One region of the Nonomuraea salmonea genome, then DNA from elsewhere that is predicted to be linked to it. Evidence: riboswitches for the same ligand, from Rfam matches in the RefSeq annotation. Region 1 holds a riboswitch; the other holds the start of a gene.

The links. Region 1 has a riboswitch for glycine ahead of gcvT (glycine cleavage system aminomethyltransferase GcvT). Riboswitches for the same ligand answer to the same signal wherever they lie in the genome.
Region 2: it holds a riboswitch for glycine, as region 1 does, so the genes downstream of both, gcvP (aminomethyl-transferring glycine dehydrogenase) here and gcvT (glycine cleavage system aminomethyltransferase GcvT) in region 1, are expected to answer to the same signal.

What each region holds. Positions count from the first base shown of each region.
Region 1 is NZ_JBHMCF010000003.1:166,922-173,530, forward strand. Features, by position in the region: gene ACFFR3_RS01975 (aldehyde dehydrogenase family protein) at 1-197, shown strand, start outside; gene ACFFR3_RS01980 (3-oxoacyl-ACP reductase) at 204-968, shown strand; gene ACFFR3_RS01985 (gamma-glutamyl-gamma-aminobutyrate hydrolase family protein) at 982-1,686, shown strand; glycine riboswitch at 1,741-1,838, shown strand; glycine riboswitch at 1,843-1,926, shown strand; gene gcvT (glycine cleavage system aminomethyltransferase GcvT) at 1,969-3,054, shown strand; gene gcvH (glycine cleavage system protein GcvH) at 3,051-3,440, shown strand; gene ACFFR3_RS02000 (L-serine ammonia-lyase) at 3,498-4,874, shown strand; gene ACFFR3_RS02005 (hypothetical protein) at 4,855-5,370, opposite strand; gene ACFFR3_RS02010 (DUF6286 domain-containing protein) at 5,370-5,969, opposite strand; gene ACFFR3_RS02015 (alanine racemase) at 6,107-6,609, shown strand, end outside.
Region 2 is NZ_JBHMCF010000011.1:53,601-60,209, forward strand. Features, by position in the region: gene gcvP (aminomethyl-transferring glycine dehydrogenase) at 1-1,952, opposite strand, end outside; glycine riboswitch at 2,130-2,227, opposite strand; gene ACFFR3_RS10775 (MerR family transcriptional regulator) at 2,422-3,042, opposite strand; gene ACFFR3_RS10780 (bifunctional nuclease family protein) at 3,190-3,660, opposite strand; gene ftsR (transcriptional regulator FtsR) at 3,789-4,415, opposite strand; gene ACFFR3_RS10790 (double zinc ribbon and FHA domain-containing protein) at 4,439-4,951, opposite strand; gene ACFFR3_RS10795 (sugar phosphate nucleotidyltransferase) at 5,219-6,609, opposite strand, start outside.

The DNA of each region.
Region 1 (6,609 bases):
GGACCCGCGACGTGGGGCGGGCGCTGCGGGTGGCCAGGGCCGTCGAGTCGGGGGCGCTGTCGGTCAACTCCCACTCCTCCGTCCGCTACTGGACCCCGTTCGGCGGCTTCAAGCAGTCCGGACTCGGCAGGGAGCTCGGCGCGGATGCCCTTGCGGCGTTCACCGAGGTCAAGAACGTCTTCATCGCAACGGAGTGACACGGGATGCAGCGGTTGCAGGATCGGGTGGCGGTCATCACGGGAGCGGCGGGCGGCATCGGGCTGGCCACGGCCCGCCGGTTCGCCGAGGAGGGCGCCAAGGTCGTCTGCGCGGACGTCGACGAGGCGGCGGGCAAGCAGGCCGCGAGCGAGGTCGGCGGCCTGTTCGTACGGGCCGACGTCACGAACGAGGACGACGTCGTCCGCATGTTCGCCACCGCGTACGAGACGTACGGCAGCGTGGACATCGCCTTCAACAACGCCGGCATCTCGCCGCCCGACGACGACTCGATCCTGGAGACCGGCATCGAGGCCTGGCGCCGCGTCCAGGAGGTGAACCTGACCAGCGTCTATCTCTGCTGCAAGCACGTCATCCCGTACATGCGGCGGCAGGGCAAGGGCTCGATCATCAACACGGCGTCGTTCGTGGCGGTCATGGGGTCGGCGACCTCGCAGATCTCCTACACCGCCTCCAAGGGCGGCGTGCTGGCGATGTCGCGTGAGCTGGGTGTGCAGTTCGCCAGGGAGGGCATCAGAGTGAACGCGCTGTGTCCAGGCCCGGTGAACACGCCCCTGCTCCAGGAGTTGTTCGCCAAGGACCCGGAGCGGGCGCAGCGGCGGCTGGTGCACGTGCCGGTCGGCCGCTTCGCGGAGGCGTCGGAGATCGCGGCGGCGGTGGCGTTCCTCGCCAGCGACGACGCCTCGTTCGTCACGGCCAGCGAGTTCCTGGTGGACGGCGGCATCTCCGGCGCGTACGTCACGCCGCTCTAGAGGGGGGCACGCCATGCGGCGTCCGGTCATCGGCATCACCTGCTACGTCGAGCAGGCCACGTTCACGGTGTGGCGGGACACGCCCGCCGCGCTGCTGCCGTACGCGTACGTGGAGAAGGTGGCGGCGGCCGGCGGGCAGCCGGTCGTGCTGCCGCCGGCCGGTGAGCCCGCCGCGCTCGTGGGCCGGCTGGACGGGCTCGTGCTGGCGGGCGGCGGTGACATCGACCCGGCCAGGTACGCCGCGGCCCCGCACGAGCGCACCGGCTACGTGCGGGAGTTCCGCGACGAGGCGGAGTTCGCGCTGCTGCGCGCGGCGCTCGACGCCGGGCTGCCCTACCTGGGCATCTGCCGGGGGCTCCAGGTGCTGAACGTGGCGCTCGGCGGCAGCCTGCACCAGCACCTGCCGGACGTCGTGGGCCACACCGGCCACTGCCCAGGCCCTGGCCGCTTCGGCGACCTGCCGGTGACGCCCGTCCCCGGCTCGCGCCTGGCGAAGGCGCTGGGCACGGTGCCGCTGCCGGAGCCGCTGCCGGTGCCGCACTACCACCACCAGGGCGTGGACCGGCTCGCGCCCGGCCTGTCGGTCACCGCGACGGCGGCGGACGGCACGATCGAGGCGGTGGAGCTGGAGGGCGCCGGGTTCGCGATGGCGGTGCAGTGGCACCCGGAGGTGGCGGAGGATCGGGCGCTCTTCGAGACGCTGGTCGCGGCCTGCTGAACCGCGAACGCGACAACAGCCCCATATCCCCACTAGGCTGGCGGACATCACCGACGAAACCGTGCGGGAGAGTGCCCTGACAGCCGGTCAGGGCCCCTGAAGGAGCAAGCCCTCCCCGCGAACCTCTCAAGGCAAAGGACCGCACGGCTACGGTGTCTCTGGAAAGCAGGCCCTCGCGGCCTCGCCGAAGGTGAAAGTCCGGCAAAAGTCGGGCGAAGCTCTCAGGCACCGATGACAGAGGGGGAGGATGCTGGCATCCACTCCTGTCCTGAGGTGCGTCCAATGTCCCGACCGACACCGCTCCGAGACGTTCACGAGAGCCTCGGCGCCACCCTGACCGACTTCGCCGGCTGGCTCATGCCCCTCCGGTACGGCAGCGAGTCCGCCGAGCACCGGGCCGTCCGCGAGGCGGCCGGTCTGTTCGACCTGTCGCACATGGGCGAGATCTTCCTGACCGGCCCGCAGGCCGCCGAGGCGCTCGACTACGCGCTGGTCGGCCACCTGTCGGCGCTGGCCGTCGGCCGGGCCCGTTACACCATGATCGTGAACGAGCGCGGCGGAGTGCTCGACGACCTCATCGTCTACCGGCTCGGTGACGAGGAGTTCATGGTCGTGGCGAACGCCTCCAACTACGAGAAGGTGGCCCGCGAGCTGCAGGAGCGCGCGAAGGCGTACGACGCGGTGGTCGAGGACCGCTCCGACCGGTACGCGCTGATCGCCGTCCAGGGCCCGCGCGCGCAGGAGATCCTGGCCACGCTCACCGACGCCGACCTGGCCGGGCTCAAGTACTACGCCGGCCTGCCCGGCACGGTGGACGGCCGGCAGGCGCTCATCGCCCGTACCGGTTACACCGGCGAGGACGGCTTCGAGCTGTTCGTCGCGGGCGAGGACGCCGTCCCGCTCTGGGGCGCGCTCATGACGGCCGGCGAGCCGTACGGGCTCAAGCCCGCGGGCCTGTCCAGCCGCGACACGCTCCGCCTCGAGGCCGGCATGCCGCTGTACGGCAACGAGCTCGACGCGGAGCTGACCCCGTTCGACGCGGGGCTGGGCAGGGTGGTGAAATTCGACAAGCCCGGTGACTTCGTCGGCCGGTCTGCGCTCGAGGCGGTCAAGGACGACCAGCCGCGGCGCCGGCTCGTCGGCCTGGTCGCGCGGGGCCGCCGGGTGCCGCGCCACGGTTACCCGGTCACCCGAGACGGCGCCGTCGTCGGCGAGGTCACCAGCGGTGCGCCTTCCCAGAGCCTGGGCAAGCCCATCGCGATGGCCTACGTGGACACCGGCGCCGATTCAGGCCTGGCTGTGGACATCCGGGGCAGCCATGAACCTGTGGACCTGGTTGAGCTGCCCTTTTACAGGAGGAACAAGTGAGCAACATCCCTGACGACCTGAGCTACACCAAGGAGCACGAGTGGGTGCGCGGTGTCGAGGACAGCGTCACCGTGACCGTCGGCATCACGGCCTTCGCCGCCGACTCCCTTGGTGACGTCGTCTACGTGCAGCTCCCCGAGGTCGGCAGCAACGTCGAGCCGGGTGACTCCGTCGGCGAGGTGGAGTCGACCAAGTCGGTGAACGAGATCTACACGCCGGTCGGCGGTGAGGTCGTCGAGGTGAACCAGGCGGTCGTGGACGACCCGAGCCTGGCCAACAGCGACCCGTACGGCGAGGGCTGGATGTTCAAGGTCCGTGTGGAGGGCGACCCCGAGGAGCTGCTCTCGCCTGAGGAGTACACCGCCCTGACCGCGGGCGACTCCTGACCCACCCGCCGGGGCCCGCCGAGCCGGGCCCCGGCCCTTCATGAAGGGCGCACATCAATGGCGATCAGCGTCTTCGACCTCTTCAAGATCGGCATCGGCCCGTCGAGCTCCCACACGGGCGGCCCGATGGCCGCCGCTCACAAGTTCGCCCGCGGCCTGCACCAGGACGGAATGCTCGACCAGGTGTCCCGCGTGGAGGTCATCCTGTACGGCTCGCTCGGCCTGACCGGCAAGGGCCACGGCAGTGACAAGGCCGTCCTGCTGGGCCTGTCGGGCGAAAAGCCGGAGCTGGTCGACGTCGACACCGTGGACGCCCGCATCGCCGCCATGCGCGAGTCGGGCACGGTCCCGCTCTTCGGCACTCATGAGATCCCGTTCGTCGTCGGCGAGCACCTCGTCTTCGAGCGTAAGATCTCGCTGCCCGAGCACCCCAACGGCATGCGCTTCACCGCCTGGGACGCCTCGGGCGAGCGGCTGCGGGAAAAGGTCTACTTCTCCGTCGGCGGCGGCTTCGTGGTGGACGAGCAGGCCACCGGCGCCGACCGCATCAAGCCCGACGACACCGTCCTGCCCTACCCGTTCACCACCGCCGAGGAGCTGCTCAAGCACTGCTCCGCCACCGGCCTGTCGATCTCCGCGCTGATGCTGGAGAACGAGAAGGCGTTCGGCCGCACCGAGGAGGAGATCAGGGGCGGCCTGATGAACCTGTGGCGGGTGATGTCCGAGTGCGTCACGCGCGGCATCGCCAAGGAGGGCGTGCTGCCCGGCGGCCTCAAGGTCAAGCGCCGCGCCAACCAGCTGCACCGCCGCCTGCAGTCCGAGCCGCCGGAGAAGGACCCGTTGCAGGCGATGGACTGGGTGACGCTGTTCGCGCTGGCCGTCAACGAGGAGAACGCGGCGGGCGGCCGGATCGTCACCGCCCCGACCAACGGCGCCGCCGGCATCATCCCGGCCGTGCTGACCTACTACACCCGGTTCGTCCCGCACGCCGACGACGACGGCGTCATCAGGTTCCTGCTGACGGCGGGCGCGGTCGGGGTGCTGTTCAAGGAGAACGCCTCGATCTCCGGCGCCGAGGTGGGCTGCCAGGGCGAGGTGGGCTCGGCCTGCTCGATGGCCTCTGCGGGGCTCACCGAGGCGCTGGGCGGCACGCCCGAGCAGGTGGAGAACGCCGCCGAGATCGGCATCGAGCACAACCTGGGGCTGACCTGCGACCCGATCGGCGGCCTGGTGCAGATCCCGTGCATCGAGCGCAACGCGGTGGCCTCCAACAAGGCGATCACCGCGGCCAGGATCGCGCTGCGCGGCGACGGCAAGCACTTCGTCTCGCTCGACCGGGCCATCAAGACCATGCGCGACACCGGCCGCGACATGCTCGACAAGTACAAGGAGACCTCGCGCGGCGGCCTCGCGGTCAACGTGATCGAGTGCTGACCTGACGCCGTACGTGCAGGCGGACCACGGCGGGGCACTCGTCGTCGCGGACCTCGCGCCGGATCCGCCCCACGATGTCCTGGTCCAGCTTGCTCACGATCGCGCCCACGTCGGCGGCGGCCGGGCAGGTCAGGCCGATGCGCAGGCCGTCGGCGGCCACCCGGACCCCTGCCCTGCCGAGCCCGTCCACGCCCTTGAGCCCGACGAACAGCATCGCGGTGCCGGTGCCGTTGTGGGTGCCGCGGCGGCCCCAGCCGAGGCTGAGCAGCAGCCAGCGCAGCGCCAGCAGGGTCAGGAACAGCAGGGCGAAGGCGACGAACCAGAGCGGCCACGGCTCCTCGGCCAGCGTCTTCCTGGCGGCGGCCGGCAGCACCTTGGCGCCCGGCGGCAGGTCGAAGAAGCGGTCCTGGCCGCGCAGCCACGCGTACCCGCCGAGGGCCAGGAGGATCGCCCCGACGACGGCGAGGCCCACCCGGTTGCCCGCGTACTGGCGCATCAGGCGGCCCTCCTGCGCAGACGGACGACGACCTCGCAGGTGCTCAGCGTGCCGACGCCGGCCAGGCGGTCGCCCACGACGGTGCCGACCTGCCTGAGCATCTGCCCCGAGCTCTCCCCGCTGGTCATGACCGTGACCTCGATCGTGCGGCGGCGCAGCCTGACGCTCGCCCGCTCCACGCCGGCCACCTGCTGGGCGGCGGCGCGCAGGGTGCGGCGCAGGCCCGCGCGGGTGATGCCGATGACGATGAGCGGGTCGTCGGTCTCCACCGGCACCAGCCGGGTACGTCCCGGCATGATCGCGAGCAGCAGCATGAGCGTGCCCGCTCCGGCCAGGCCCATCGCCACGATCTCCAGCTCCGGCCAGGTGCTCCGGCTCGCCAGCTCGATCAGCTCGTTGACCGGCACCCAGCCGAGCGGCCTGCCGAGCAGCGCGGCGACCACCTCGGCCGCGGTCGCCCCCAGGCCGGCGGCCAGCGTGAGCGCCACGAGGGCGCCGGGAACGGTACGCGCCGGCCGCAGCGCCCTGGTCGCCCGGCGCAGCCCGGTGTTCCGCGGGGCGACGACGGCACCGGGCAGGAGCTGCTGAAGCGTGGTCATCACACCGACAGACGTACATGCAGGGCGCCGGGGCGGTACCGCGCCCTCGCCGCCGGTTTGCCCGAACATTACGGGGACCGCAACTAACACGAACAAGCCTCATGTTCATTTGCCCGATATGCGGATACGCTGCCGGTATGGATGATCGGCAGCGGTACGACCGGGCCACCGCCGCCCTCGAACCGCCGTTCGCGCTGCTCGACCTCGCCGCCCTGCGGGCCAACGCCGCCGGCCTCGTACGCCGCGCCGCCGGCAAGCCCATCAGGGTGGCCACCAAGTCCGTACGCAGCCGGGCACTCCTCGACCGCGTCCTCGCCATGGACGGCTTCCGCGGCCTCATGGCCTTCACCCTGCCCGAGGCGCTCTGGCTCGCCGGGCACGGCCACACCGACATCCTCGTCGCCTACCCCACCGCCGACCGGCACGCCCTGGCCGCACTCGCGGGAGACGCGCGGGCCGCAGAACGGATCACGGTCACCGTCGACTCGGCCGCCCACCTCGACTTCGTCGAGGCCGCCGTGGCGGGCGTCCGGCCGCGCGCCGAGATCAGGCTCTGCCTCGACATCGACGCCGGCTACGTCGCCTTCGGCGGCAGGTTCAGGGCCGGCGCGCTGCGCTCCCCCGTCCGCGAGCCCGACCA
Region 2 (6,609 bases), on a different contig from region 1:
CCGTGCGTGGACGGGTACGTCACCATGATCGCGGCCAGCGCGTCGCGGTGCTTGCCGATCTTGGCGTCGAGGTCGGTCAGGTCCACGTTGCCGTCGTCGTCGCAGGCCACGACGACGACCCGCATGCCGGCCATGACGGCGCTGGCGGCGTTGGTGCCGTGGGCGGAGGACGGGATGAGGCAGACGTCGCGCTCGCCCTCGCCGTTGGCGCGGTGGTAGGCGCGGATGGCCAGCAGCCCGGCGAACTCGCCCTGGGAGCCGGCGTTCGGCTGGATGGAGACGGCGTCGTAGCCGGTCACCTCGGCCAGCCAGCTCTCCAGCGTGCCGATCAGCTCGCGGTAGCCCTCGGACTGCGCCTCGGGGGCGTAGGGGTGCACGGCCGCGAACTCCGGCCAGGTGATGGGCTCCATCTCGGTGGTCGCGTTCAGCTTCATCGTGCAGGAGCCGAGCGGGATCATCGACCGGTCGAGCGCGATGTCCTTGTCCTGGAGCCTGCGCAGGTAGCGCAGCATCGCGGTCTCGGAGCGGTGCTGGTGGAAGACCGGGTGGGTGAGGTAGTCGCTCTCGCGCAGCAGCGTGCCGGGCAGCGCGTCGGGGGCCTGCTCGGGCTCCATGCCGCCGGTCACGCCGCCGGTCACGCCGCCGGTCACGCCGAACGCGGCGCGTACGGCGGCCAGCTCGCCGGCGCCGGTCTTCTCGTCGCAGGCGACGGAGACGTGGTCGGCGTCCACCTGCCAGAGGTTGACGCCCCGCTCGGCGGCGGCGGCCACGACCTCGGCGGCCCTGCCGGGCACGCGGGCGAGCACGGTGTCGAAGAACTCGCCGTGCACGACCTCGACGCCGGCGCCCTTGAGGCTCTCGGCCAGGGCGGTGGCGTGGCGGTGCACCCGGCGGGCGATGCCGCGCAGGCCCTCGGGGCCGTGGTAGACGGCGTACATGCTCGCGATGACGGCCAGCAGCACCTGGGCGGTGCAGATGTTGCTGGTGGCCTTCTCGCGGCGGATGTGCTGCTCGCGGGTCTGCAGGGCCAGCCGGTACGCGGGGTCGCCGTCGGCGTCCACGGACACGCCGACCAGGCGGCCGGGGAGCTGGCGCTGCAGCCCCTCGCGTACGGACATGTACGCCGCGTGCGGCCCGCCGAACCCGAACGGCACGCCGAAGCGCTGCGAGGACCCGACGGCGATGTCGGCGCCCAGCTCGCCCGGGGCCGTGATCAGCGTCAGGGCCAGCAGGTCGGCGGCGGCCACGACGAGCGCGCCGGCCTCGTGCGCGGCGGCGGCCACGGCGCGGAAGTCGCGCAGCCGCCCGGAGGCGCCCGGGTACTGCACGAGGACGCCGAAGCACTCGGGCAGCTCGCCGTCCAGCGAGTGCTCGACGAGCGTGATGCCGAGCGGCTCCGCCCTGGTGGCGAGCACGGCCTTGGTCTGCGGCAGCGCGTCGGCGTCCACCACGAACACGTCGCTCTTGCTCTTGCCGGCCCGCCGGGCCAGCGTCATGGCCTCGGCCGCGGCGGTGCCCTCGTCCAGCAGGGACGCGCCGGCAACGGGCAGGCCGGTCAGGTCGGAGACGACGGTCTGGAAGTTCAGCAGCGCCTCGAGCCGGCCCTGCGAGATCTCCGGCTGGTACGGCGTGTAGGCGGTGTACCAGCCCGGGTTCTCCAGCAGGTTGCGGCGGATGACGGCGGGGGTGACGGTGTCGTAGTAGCCCAGGCCGATCATGGAGGTGAGCACCTGGTTGCGGCCGGCCAGGGCGCGCAGCTCGGCGATGGCCTCGGCCTCGCCGATGGCGGCGGGCAGCCTGAGCCGGTCCTTGACCCTGATCGACTCGGGCACGGCGACGGCCACGAGGTCGGCGACGGACTCGAAGCCCACGGCCTCGAGCATGCGCTGCTGCTCGGGCTCGGAGGGGCCGATATGCCTGGACGAGAACGGCGGAGCTGACAGATCGGTCATGGGGTGTGCCTCCCGAGGCTTACGGAGACCGGCGCCGGGGCGCGGGCGAGTGCCGGATCTCCCCCTCTGTCAGCGCGGCCCCACGTGGTGTGCCGCGACCTGAGAGCTTCACCCCTGCGCAGGGCTTGCACCGTCGGTGAGGCACGCCTGGCGGGCGCGCCTGCTTTCCAGAGTTGCCTCGCCCGAGCGGTACCGGTTGCCTGAGAGATTCCGGGGAGGGTTGCTCCTTCGGCGCCCCGGACCGGAAGGACCGGGGACTCTCCCGCACGGGGTCGTCAGCCTTGCTGTCCTAGATTACTACGGTAAGCCGGGATTGCCGTGCACCGCACCCGCCGTTCCGGGCGCACTTCGCCGCAGGTCCGGCGGTGAGGGCCGGACCGCGGGTGACGCTCCGTCGCCGCTTCGCGCCGGTGCGTGCCCTGCCCTGGGCAGCGTGCGACCCGGCGCGAACGTGAGAAACGGAATCAGGTCAGCCGATGCGGCGGGCGCGCCGCCTGCGGGCCAGTTCGTCAGCGGGGTGGTCGGCCGGGACGGTGTCCTCGACCGCCGCGCGTTCCCCCGGCAGCTCCGCGAGGGAGCCCTCGACCTCCCGCCAGACCCGGCCGAGCGCGATGCCGAACACGCCCTGCCCGCCCTGGAGAAGATCTATGACCTCGTCCGCCGAGGTGCACTCGTAGACGCTGACGCCGTCGCTCATGAGCGTGATCTGGGCGAGGTCGGCGACCCCGCGGTCACGCAGGTGCTGGACTGCCGTACGGATCTGCTGCAGCGACACCCCGGTGTCGAGGAGCCGCTTGACGACCTTGAGCACCAGGATGTCGCGGAAGCTGTAGAGCCGCTGCGAGCCCGAGCCGTGCGCGGCCCTGATCGTGGGCTCCACCAGGCCCGTGCGCGCCCAGTAGTCGAGCTGCCTGTAGGTGATGCCGGCCGCGGCGCAGGCCGTGGGCCCGCGGTATCCGATGTCGTCCGGCAGCGCCGTCGGCTGCTCGTCGAAGAGCAGGCCCTGCTCCCCGGCACGCTGCCGCGCGCTCTCGCGCCGCACCGGATCTTCCTGGCCGGCCGTCTTTCCCTCGCCGCTGCTGACCGCCACGCGGACCTCCGGCTTTCTCTCATCCCGTGGCCTGATCTGGGGGTTCGTAAAAGGCGGCCACGGGTTTCACTTGCACCGTAGGACCGTGACCATGCTCAGTCAACGATCCGGCTCGGCGCGTCGTGAAGCGTAAATGCACTGAAATACCTACCCCGCCCTGCCGAAGTCCTCGGGAGTGATCGTGTCAAGGAACTCCCTGAACTTCTCCACCTCGTCCTCCTGGTCGTCGGGGATGATCACCCCGGCCTCCTGGACGACCTCTTCGCTGGCGAAGATGCGCGCCCCCGTGCGCAGGGCGAGCGCGATCGAGTCGGACGGCCGCGCGCTCACCTCCACGCCGTTGGAGAAGACCAGGTCGGCGAAGAAGATGCCGTCGCGCAGGGCGACGATGTTGACCGCGCGCAAGCCGACACCCAGGGCGCTCAGCACGTCCCGGAAGAGATCATGGGTGAGCGGCCGCGGCGGCGGCTCCTCCGCCTGGGCCAGGGCGATGGCCGTGGCCTCGGTCATGCCGATCCATATAGGAAGGAACCGCTCCCCGTGTGCCTCCTTGAGCAAGACGATCGGCTGATTTGTGGGCATTTCAACTCGTACGCCCACGACCTCCATCTGCAACACGGGCTGCTCCGTATTCCTGACCGGTCACCCGGCACAGCTCTTCGAACATCGCTTCTGCTGACTGGTTCAATTCAACGTAACACCCAGGGGGCCTGGAATGTGCCCTCGCCTCCCAGCTCGCTCCGGTATCAACGACCCAGGACCGACCGCACCCCCGTGCGCACAAGGGATGCGTGCAGGTCGAGCAGGAGAGTGGACAGTTCGCGGGCCACCTCGTCGGCCTCGCCGATGGCTCCGGGGCGGCGCCGTTTGAGTATCGGGGCGACGGTCTGCTCGACCAGCCCCGCCTCGCGCTCGGCCGCCGCCTTGACCGCCCGCAGATGACGGGCGTGCAGGCCGAACCTGGCCAGGGCGCCCACGGTGCGGGCCACCTTGAGCGCCTCTTCGTCGTAACGCCTGGCCACGGGGACCAGCAGGCCGTAGTCCTCCAGCTCGGTGAGCGTCTCGTCGTCGATGCCCGCCGCCTCGAGCAGCTCGGCCCGGCTGAGCCTGACCTCCTGCGTCTGCTGCACCGCGCGCGGGCGGCCGAAGCTCTCGGCCATCTTGTCCTTGATCACGCGCAGCGGCAGGTAGTGGTCGCGCTGCTCGGTCAGGATGAAGCGCAGCTGCTCGACGTGCAGGTGCGTGAACTTACGGTAGCCGGACGGGCTGCGCTCGGGCTCGATCAGCCCTTCGCCCTCCAAGAACCTGATCTTGGAGATCGTCACATCGGGGAACTCGCCCTGCAGGAGCGCGAGCACTTCCCCGATGCTCATGTGCGAGCGTGCCGCCTGAGAAGTCATACGCCGGAGTTGCCCCGCATCAGGAAGAGAAGGCGGAACTTGCCGATCTGCACCTCGTCTCCCGAGTGCAAAGGAACCTCCTCGATGCGTTCCCGATTGACATAGGTGCCGTTGAGGCTGCCCACGTCGCGCACGGAGAACTGGCCGCCGCGGTGGCGGTAGAACTCGACGTGGCGGCGCGAGACCGTGATGTCGTCGAGGAAGATGTCGCTCTCGGGATGGCGCCCCGTCGTGGTGAGGTCTTTGTCCAGCCGGAAACGGCTCCCCTGATTGGGGCCCCTGGTCACCGTGAGCAACGCCGCGCCGGGCGGGAGCTGCTCGACGATCGCCCGCTCGGCCAGAAGCATGTCACCGGTCTCAGCCTCGTACGCCTCGATTCCCGCTATGGAGATCGTCGAGGTGGTGTCCCCGGCGACCTCGGGTCTGGTCAGCGGCGACCCACAACGGGAACAGAAACGGGCATCCTCGGGGTTGGCGTGCCCGCACTGCGTGCAGTAGACGCTCGGCATCGATCGGCTCGGCCTCCTACCGCGAAGACGCGGCGACGGTGCTCTGGGCGCGCCTCGCTTCGCTTTTTCACGTTTGCGAATGCCGCAACTTACGCTGATCAGCGGCAAAGGTCAAGGCGGGGCGCTGCACTGTGGTTCGGACGCAGATAAAGTTACCGCCGCCCCCGCCCCGTGGTCCATGCCGCCGCGCGTTTCTACATTACGATCTTGCGGCACTCTCTGGGCACGTCATCGGCGAACACTTTCCGATCACTCTGCGTGCGGGCGTCACCCGGCCGCCTGCTCGACGACGCGGGCCCAGCGTTCGAGCAGGGCCTGGGCACCGTCCATGTCGCCCGCCTCGGCCCACAGGTCGGTGACCGGCTCGGCGGCGGCGGGCAGCACCAGCACCCAGCTCCCGTCCTCGCGCGCCACGCGCACGCCGTCGGTGGTGTCGACGCGGTGGCCGTCGGGCTCGGCCTCGGCCGCCTCGATGACCGAGCGCATGACCGCGCCCTTGGCCGCCCACGGGGTGGGCACCGTCCGCCTGAGCAGCCTGACCTCGGGGATGCGCGCGTCGATCTGGCTGAGCGACAGCCGGGTGCGGGCCACCAGCCCGAGCAGCCGCATGAACGCGGCCAGCCCGTCGATGGCCGGGCTGAACTCCGGCACCACGAACCCGCCGCGCCCGTCGGCGGCGAAGATCATGTCGGGCCCCGCGGCGGCGGAGGTGAGCGCGTCGAGCGCGGTGGGGGTCCACCGCACCTGGACGCCGTGGAAGCGGCAGACCTGCTCGGCGACCCTGGTGGTGGTGACCGGCAGCGCCACCTGGCCGCCCCGCCGCTCGGCGGCCACCAGGTCGAGCACGACGAGCAGGGCGCGTTCCTCGCTGATGAGCTGGCCCTTCTCGTCCACCAGGGCGATGCGCTCCCCCACCGGGTCGAACCGCACCCCGAACGCCGCCCTTGAGGAGCTGACCAGCTCCGACAGGCGCTGCAGGTCGCGGCGGCGCTCGGCCAGCGTCTCGGTGGGCGAGACGTGGTCGAGCCTGGCGTTGACCGTGAGCACCTCGACGCCGACCCTGCCCAGCAGCGTGGGCAGCACCAGCGATGAGGTGCCGCCCGCGCAGTCGACGACGACCTTCATGTCCCTGACGCCGCTCACGCCGACGTGGCGCAGCAGTTCGTGGGTGTAGTCCTCGACCGCCCGCGCCGGGTAGGTCAGCTCGGCGATCTCGCCGGGGAAGGCGCGGCGGAACTCCTGGCGGGAGAAGACCCGCTCCAGCTTGCGCTGGGCGGCCGGCGGCAGGTCGGCGCCGCGGTCGTCCATGATGACGATGTCCACGCTCTGCGGGTCGCCGGGCGTGGTGCGCAGCGCGATGCCGCCGGCCGCCGACACCCTGGCCGTGTGGAAGCGGGTGACGGGCAGCGGCGCGGCCTCCAGGTCGAGGACGTTGATGGCGCCCGCGGTCAGCGCGCCGATGACGGCCCGCTTGAGCGCCCTGGCCGCCAGCGAGCAGTCGCGGGAGGTGACGACGTGCTCGCCCTTCTTCAGGGTGGTGGCGTACGCGCTGGCCAGGCGGACGCACAGCTCGGCGGTGATCTCGACGTTGACCAGGCCGCTCACGCCGCGCGGGCCGAACAGGTTGCGCTGGCCGCGCGACTCCCAGATGACGCTGG